2 regions of the Sporolactobacillus terrae genome follow, and region 1 is predicted to be linked to the other one. Evidence: predicted binding sites of a transcription regulator. Region 1 holds the regulator's gene; the other holds the start of a gene.
What was found. Region 1 encodes Rex, which represses fermentation and respiration genes when NADH is low (regulators of the CRP and FNR family bind a similar motif). Its sites were predicted from a motif close to TTGTGAAATATTTCACAA; they were not measured.
Positions count from the first base shown of each region.

Region 2: K7399_RS03260 (cytochrome ubiquinol oxidase subunit I) is a predicted target of Rex. The motif match lies at 2,226-2,243, and genes of this name have one in related genera.

Region 1 is NZ_CP082837.1:2,332,989-2,337,421, reverse strand. It holds gene K7399_RS11165 (ABC transporter ATP-binding protein) at 1-1,700, opposite strand, end outside; gene K7399_RS11160 (redox-sensing transcriptional repressor Rex) at 1,980-2,621, shown strand; gene map (type I methionyl aminopeptidase) at 2,725-3,480, shown strand; gene K7399_RS11150 (CPBP family intramembrane glutamic endopeptidase) at 3,797-4,433, opposite strand, start outside.
Region 2 is NZ_CP082837.1:720,411-724,843, reverse strand. It holds gene cydB (cytochrome d ubiquinol oxidase subunit II) at 1-645, opposite strand, end outside; gene K7399_RS03260 (cytochrome ubiquinol oxidase subunit I) at 614-2,020, opposite strand; gene K7399_RS03255 (MerR family transcriptional regulator) at 2,797-3,129, opposite strand; gene K7399_RS03250 (Fur-regulated basic protein FbpA) at 3,316-3,471, shown strand; gene K7399_RS03245 (RBBP9/YdeN family alpha/beta hydrolase) at 3,531-4,121, opposite strand; gene K7399_RS03240 (phosphatidylglycerophosphatase A family protein) at 4,183-4,433, opposite strand, start outside.

The DNA of each region.
Region 1 (4,433 bases):
AATTGGCTTTTTCCTTCCGGCGCAGCGGCTTCTTTTTGCTGCGTGGTTTCTGCTTGGTGATCAAGCGCTGCAATTTCTTGCTGCTCGGTTTTTTTATCGATGTAATAGTCATAATCGCCGAGGTATTCCGTGATCCCCTCACGCGACAACTCAAACACGCGACTGGCAAGATTGTTGATAAAGTAACGGTCATGGGATACGAATAAGATCGTTCCCGGATAGTCAATCAGCGCATTTTCCAAGACCTCTTTGCTGTCCAAATCGAGATGATTGGTCGGCTCGTCAAGAATCAGCAGGTTATCGTGGCGCATCATCAGCTTAGCGAGCATGACACGCGCCTTCTCACCGCCGCTTAATTGTGCGACCAACTTATCGGCTTCAGCTCCGGAGAAAAGGAAGCCGCCGAGTATGGTGCGAATATCTCCTTCCGGAGTCAGTGGATAATCATCCCAAAGTTCATGAAGCGCCGTTTTTGTTGGATCGAGGCTGCGCTGTTCCTGATCGTAGTAACCAATGCTAACCTTGCTCCCGAGGCGTACATCACCTGTGAGACGAGTGGCCGATCCGGCGATCGCTTTAAGGACGGTCGATTTTCCAATTCCGTTCGGTCCGACCAATGCGACACGGTCACCGCGGCTGATTCGAAAAGTCAGATCGGAAATCATCGGTGCCTGTTCTGCGTAACCAACACTGAGATTGGAAACGGCCAAGACGTCTCGGCCGCTCTGTTGCTTGATTGTGAATGAGAATTTGGCCGATTTTGCATCGCCTGTCGGCCGTTCCATCCGTTCCATCTTCTCCAATTGTTTGCGCCGGCTTTGCGCGCGTTTGGTCGTCGAGGCGCGGACGATATTTTTCTGAACAAATTCCTGCAGCTTGGCGACTTCTTTTTGCTGTTTGTCATAGGCCTTCATTTCGCTCTCGTACTCCGCTGCACGCTGTTGGAGATAGCGCGAGTAATTGCCGGTGTATTTGCGCACGCGGTGACGAGCAATTTCAAATACCTTTGTCGCAATTTTATCAAGAAAATAGCGGTCATGCGAGACAACGAGCACGCTGCCGTTATAACGCTGCAGGTAATTTTCCAGCCAAGAGAGTGTGTCGATGTCCAGATGGTTGGTCGGTTCGTCAAGGATTAGCAGATCAGGTTTCATCAGCAGCAGTTTGCCAAGCGCAAGCTGCGTCTTTTGTCCGCCGGAGAGGTTGCAGACGGGTGTATCGTCGGGGAAACGGCCGAATTTCAAGCCATTCAGCACGCTTCGGGTTTCTGCCTGATACGTAAACCCGCCTTTTGCACGGTAGTCGGCTTGGATCAGGTCATAAGATTTGAGCAGTTGTTCATAATCTTTAGGGTTTGAAAAGCTGCCGGGATCAGCCATCTGCGCCTCCATCGCGCGCATCTTCTTCTCAAGCGCGATGAGCGGACTGAAAACCGAGACCAGTTCGTCATAGATGCCACGTGTTGAGTCAAGTGTAGCATTTTGCGGCAAATAGCCCATGGTGCGATCCTTGGGCATGATCACTTCGCCGCTGTCGGCGCTTATTTTGCCGGCGATGATTTTCAGAAGCGTTGATTTTCCTGCCCCGTTTCGGCCGACAAGCGCAACACGTTCGCCGAACTGGACATCGATCGTAATAGTCGATAAAACAAGATCAGTACCAAATGATTTGCTGATCTCGCTTGTTTGTAGAAGCAGCACGGATCTTCACCTCAGACACAATTAGGAATTCGTTCAATGCAAGGCAGCGTTCAAGCGATAGACGCTTACCTTGAGTATAATAAGGATAGTTAGTTTTATTGTAGCGTACTGGTGTTTTGTTGGGCAACATAAAGGGCATGATCTGGGAAAAATGAGGCGAAAACAGTAAGGATTGTGAAATAAAGAACAAATGAATCGGTGAATATAGTATAGTTGAACGAGAAACATCCATGACGCAAATAATAATGAGATTGGACGATTGGGAGGCGAGATTCGGTCATGGCAAGCCAAACTGTACCGCAGGCGACAGCCGAGCGGCTTCCATTGTATTACCGAACCCTTCAGCAACTGGTTGCGAATGGGAAGACGCGCATCTCATCCTCGAAATTCGGTGAGCTTGTGCAAATCGATTCGACGACGATCCGTAAGGACTTTTCCTATTTTGGTGCACTGGGGAGAAAAGGCTACGGCTACGATACGCAATATTTAATGGATTTTTTAAAAAAGACGCTGTACCAAGATGAACTCAATCGCGTGATCCTGATTGGTGTCGGTCATTTGGGTACGGCGCTGCTCAACCATAATTTTCTAAAGAATAATAATACGCAAATTGTACGCGCTTATGATGTTGATCCGAAAAAGATCGGTACAAAGGTGAGCGGGACAAAAGTATTTGCGATGGATGAACTTGCAGCGAACGACCATCATGAGATTGTCGCCGCAATTCTAACCGTTCCGGCAGCTCATGCTCAAGAAGCGGCAGAGAAGGCATTGGCCTCAGGAATTCGCGGATTCTTGAATTTTTCGCCAACGACCTTAAACCTTCCTGAGAATGCCTATGTCCGTCATGTCGATATGACGGTTGAACTTCAAGCACTGATCTACTTTCTGAATCATTCAATGGAAACAAAGAATTCTTAAAGATTAAGTGGTAAAATACAGGTGAAACCTTGACGACGTGAAACATGAAGCGAGAGTAATGCGTTTTATCCGATCAGGTTCAAAGATAAGGTGGAATGAAACAATGATTCAATTAAAATCAGTTAATGAAATTGCTGAGATGAAAAAATCCGGTCAATTGCTGGCCCGCGCCCATCAGCACATTAAATCAATGATTCGTCCCGGAACAACAACGTGGGAGATCGAGGAATTCGTGAACGACTTTCTTGAAAAAAACGGCGCTATTCCTGAAGAGAAGGGCTTCGAAGGTTATCAATTTGCGACTTGCGCGTCGGTAAATGATGAGATCTGCCATGGCTTTCCCAACAAAAAGCCACTGAAAAAAGGTGACATTGTCACCATTGACATGGTGGTTAATCTGAACGGCGCGATGTCCGATTCAGCCTGGAGCTATGCGGTTGGAGAAATTTCCGATGAAGCGCAGCACCTACTTGAAACAACGGAAAAATCGCTGTATAAAGGCATTGAACAAGCGGTTGTCGGCAATCGTCTCGGCGATATCGGCTACGCGATTCAAAGCTATGCGGAGGCAGAAGGGCTCAGCGTTGTCCGCGAATTTGTCGGGCATGGTATCGGACCGACGATGCACGAAGATCCGCCCGTTGCCCATTACGGGCGTCCTGGACGCGGTTTGCGCCTGCGTGAAGGGATGACGATCACGATTGAGCCAATGCTCAATACCGGTGACTGGCACGCGAAGGTTGATTCAAACGGTTGGACCGCGCGAACGGTTGACGGTTCCTTGTCTGCACAGTATGAACATACGCTTGCGATTACGAAGAACGGTCCGGAAATTCTGACCAGCCTCGACGAAGCATAAAAACGTGTACTAGAAAAACGGAGTCCCAGATCGGGGCTCCGTTTTTCTCGCAGGATAATAAACATTCATGACCCGCTTGGGGGGGCGCGGGACACCGCCGGAATGAAAATACCCTTGAGATAAAGCGTCTAACTTGTATTTACGTACAAAGTATAAGATTTTTGGTCATGCAAAAGACCGTGCATCAACGCGCAGATGCGAGACGCCGCGGATTCCTGCCTGTCTGAGAAGGCTCGTGGTGCGCCCGCGGCAAGCGAGTAACCGAAGCGACGATTCAGCACCGAAAAGACGCGAACCCATCGCACAGGGCTGGAGTTCAGAGCAGCCAGTGAATCCATCCGGTTGTATTGGTCAGCTGAACGTTCATCGTAAGCAGGACAACGATCGTATTCATCGCCGCGTGCATGAACATGGTCACCCAAATTCGGCCGGTTTTATGATAGGCATAACAAAGAAAGAAGCCGATCACAAAATAGATAAGCAGATGCGAAAAGTCAAAGTGACCGGCGGCGAAGACTAGCGAACTGATCACAGCGGAAAAAATAAAGCCGATCACTTTTTTTAGACTTCCGAAGAGAATTTTACGAAAGACGATTTCTTCAAGTATCGGGCCGATGACACTAACGGCGAAAATAAAAAGCGGCGCAGTTTTCGCCATTTTAACGATGCCGGCTGTATGTTCAGATGACAGCGGCTGACCAAGAATCAGATTGTTGATCAGCACAGCAGCGATCTGCAACACATAGAGAATGAAGATGCCGCAAATTGCCCAGGCGATCGACTCCCCCCAAGACGCGCGCATGCTCCGCTCCATCCGGCGCTCCGGAAGCAGCAGCAGACCGATAATGATGACGGTCACAAAAAAGACGGCAGTGTACGTATTTATGTATGCGGTACTTTGATGCGCACTCGGAAACCAGGGAAACAGCGGTGATAGAACACAGGCGAAATAA
Region 2 (4,433 bases), 1.6 Mb from region 1:
TGCGAGCGCTGCAACCGCCAAAATCCAGAATACTTTTTTGGCCAGCGCGCGTGCACGCTGTTGAAGTTCGTCTGTCGTTCTCAGGCAGAGGAACACGAGTCCATGGTAGAGACAAAGCAGTGTGATGAGGATGCCGCCGAGTACGGAATACGGGTGAACAATGCTTGCAAACGTCGCATGCATGTTCATATTTTTATCAATCGGAAGTCCATACACAAGGGTTGAGAAAACGACACCCCATAGGAACGGGCATAACAGACTGGCAATGAATATTGCCCAATCCCAAGTACCTGACCATTTCGGATGGTCTACTTTTGCTCTATATTCGAAAGCCGTCCCGCGTGCGATCAAGAGCAACAGCAGGAAAACAAGCGGTACATAGAAACCGCTGAATAACGTCGCATACCAATTTGGAAATGCCGCAAACATTGCACCGCCTGCGGTAATCATCCAAACCTCATTCGCATCCCAGAATGGGCCGATCGTGTTGATCAACATTCTCCGTTCCGTTTCATTTCGCGCGACAAAACGCGTGGCCATGCCAACGCCAAAATCGTATCCTTCAAGAAAAAAGAATCCGATGAACAAAACAGCGATCAATAAAAACCACAATTCATTCAGTAACAACGTGATACGCCTCCCCATCAAATGGATCATTCGATGAAACATCCTGTTTAGCATTTAGCGATGGACCTTCTTTAAAGGTGCGCACAAAAAGGTAGATCATTACTGCTGCAAGAACAGAATACATTGTGATGAACGCTATGATCGAGAAGAGCAATTGTCCTGCCGTAACATTTGGTGATACACTGGCCGCCGTTTGCATAAATCCAAAAACTGTCCACGGCTGCCGGCCAATTTCGGTCATCAGCCATCCGGACGTGCTCCCAATGAATGGAAAAGCAATCGACGCGACCATGATTCTCAAGAACCACTTGCTGTCTTGTAATTTCTTTTTCCAAAGGAGGAAGACACCGACAAGACCGATTACACAAAGCAGGCCACCGAAACCACTCATGACACGGAAGCTCCAGAACGTTGTCTTAACCGGCGGAATATAATCCCCCTTACCGTACTTCGCAACATACTCTTTCTGCAGCGTCTCCATGCCTTCTACGTTGCCGCTGAACGTTCCGTAAGACAAGAAGTCAAGCAGATAAGGAATTTTCATTTCCTGATTGTTCTTATGGTTTTTCGTGTCTATGGAAGCAATAACTGTCCATGCAGCGGGACTTCCACTATCTTTCCAAAGCCCTTCAGCAGCAGCCATCTTCATTGGCTGCGTTTGAACCAGATATTGTGCCTGAGCATGCCCGGAAAAAGCGATCGCCAGACTGGAAATAACGCCAACGATGATCGCCAGCTTAAATGATTTCAAATAAAAGGATACTTGCCTTTTTTTAAGCAAGGCAATTGCACTGATTCCGGCAACCACAAACCCTCCGGTTGCAAAGGAGCCGAAAATCGTATGTGGGAATTCCACCCATAACTGTGGATTGGTTAAAAGCGCCAAAAAGTCGTTCATTTCTGCTCTGCCATTATTGATTTGAAAACCAACGGGATGCTGCATAAACGAATTCGCGGTCAAAATCCATAATGCGGATAAGGTCGTTCCGGCCGTCACCAGCCAAATGCAGGCTAAATGTGCACCCTTGGACAATCGATCCCATCCAAACAGCCAAATACCGATGAATGTCGATTCCATGAAAAATGCGAGCAATGCCTCAATAGCAAGCGGAGCTCCGAAAACGTCCCCCATGAACCGTGAATATTCCGACCAGTTCATACCGAATTGGAATTCCTGCAGAATACCGGTAACAACACCGATTGCAAAGTTAATTAAAAAGAACTTCCCCCAAAATTGAGCCATTTTCTTGTAGATTTCATTTTTCTTAACGACATACATGGTCTCCATAATTGAAATGATAAGTACAAGACCAATTGAGAGCGGTACGAAAAAAAAGTGAAAAATCGTCGTTGCCGCGTACTGAAATCTCGCTAAACTCAATACATCAAACATGCTCTCTCCTCTTTTCAAGTGGGTACCCTTAGGTAGGGGTACCTTTTATCTCTAAAAGCAGCAATCATCTAAAATGATCCGACCGATCGGATTAAAAGTGTAACAGATGTCACAATCCACTACCTACTTTACAACTTCTTTGGCACCATTCACCCTGTCGCTCATGACAATTTTGTGAACATATCGTGACGTATTTTTATCCAAATTGTGACATTGTTCGCGTATGAACAATATGTATTTGACAAGAGAAAAAATATTTCTTGTTTTTTTGACAATCAGAAAAAAATTAAAATCAATGTGAAACTGTTTTAAAACAATTTTTCTTATGCTGAATGTGAAACATACCCGATGCCTCGTTCATAATCAAATTCGTCTTCCATGCAGCTTTGATTCATCGAACTTGAGCTTAAACGACACTTCAATCCTAAGTAGCACAGTACGTTCAAAACCATATCAGTGCTTTCCCTATGAGAAAAACCAAGTTGTGCTTGGTCCTTTATCTCCAGCCATGCGTGATGGATTCGTGTCTTTTCGGTGCTGAATCGTCGCTTCGGTTACTCGCTTGCCGCGGGCGCACCACGAGCCTCCTCAAACAGACAGGAATCTGCGGGGTCTCGTTGGCCCGCATCAACCAAGCGCGATCCCGCAGGCGCCAGAGTACCTCCGCTTTGATTCATAGTCAAGACACGGAGCTATTGATTTGAAGATGGGGCAAAATCTTATACTTTCTTTCCCTATAAAAAAAGCCGGCACTTCTGCCGGTCTGCTTGGTTCGATTAATCTCTCTTATTAAAATAGGCATTAAGCTGGCCGCGAATCATCCGCTCCCTAAGCTTCGTATCATACCGCTTATCCTCTTTTCGCTGCATCTCTTTACGCAGCTCGGAGGTCTGCATACCATCCTCCATCTTATTGGCGATATCCATGAGCGCTTCAACATCTGCAAAAGAATATTTGCGATTCCCGCGTTCCGTTCGTTCTGGAAAAATCAGTTTTCTTTTTTCATAATAACGGATCTGCCGTTCACTCAGTCCTGTCAGCTCGCAAACGGTTCCAATCGTAATCACCTTTTTATAGAGATAAGCATCTTTCTGAGAATGCGTCGCCACTAGTTCACCCCTCCACTTTCGTTGAAATGTTTTCAAAAATCACGCAATTGTGTGTAAGATAATATTACATCTACAATCGTTACAGTTCAATAACTATGTAAGATTTTATAACGAACTATTGGACGAAAAAATGAAAACGCGCTAAACTATTTATAGGATTAATGCAGACATGAAGAGGTGTGTGCAATGACGGAGACACTCACACAAAATAACGAGAAAGAAAAGAACGCCCTCATCATTAAGCTGTTGAACGAAGGGGTTTATAAAACAAAGAATCGTCAGCTTTATCAGCTGTCCTTTAATGAACTTAAAACGCTATATAAGAAGATCCTGCAGCCATAACGTGCTGAAAAGGGAAGGGTATCTCATAAGTCGATCATGACCTGAGATACCCTTCTTTCTCAACTATTTTTCCAGTCCATTTGATCCTCAAGGCAAAGCTTAAGCATCCACGGCCATGGACCATAACCGGAATCAAGGTTGATATGCCCTTGTTCAGGAATAATAAAACAGGGTAAGCAGTAAGTCAAAAAGTGACCCATATCCGCTTGTGGCAGAAAGGGATCGTTGGTAGACAATACAAACAGGCTTTTCTTAGCAGCCGCTGCAAGCGATTGTTTCGCTTCCGGCAGCGGAAAAAAATCTTGAATTTCTGCTTTTTTATGATAGGGAGAAGGCGGACAAACCATAATCACACGATCAATGCGTCGTGAAAGACGCTGCGCAGCATAGTGAATCCACAGGATGCACCCTAAGCTGTGCGCGACGACCGTTAACGGTTCGTCAGGTATCTGCTCAAGCGTTCGGTTCAGCTGATTGAGCCATACGTTTTTGAGCGGTCGATCCCAATCCGAAAATTGAGGAAACCAGACCTTCTTCCCTTTTCTTTTTAAGGATTCCGTCAGCCATTCTTGCCAATGCCCGCCCTTGCTTCCACCAAGCCCATGCAGCACAAGATAATTCATCACATGCACCTCAATTACTAAATCCATTTCATAAATGCACCTTTTTTCATTATACAACAATAAACGGATCCGGGTGATCCGGATCCGCTTATTTTCTATGAGATTGAGCAGCTCTTTTCTCTTCATCATCCCTAACGCGATGTGCGAGACGGCTTGATGCGTCCGCAGCAATACTCGCAATTAAATCATCGAGAAATGTGTTGACCCGCCCACCTTTAGCCAAATCCACTTTTCCGATAATCTTCGGCTTGACTTTATCCAAATAGCCAAAGGTAGTCGCCGCGATACTTCCAAAACTTGAAACAGCTCCCAAAGCAATCGTTTCATCGACTCCGAACA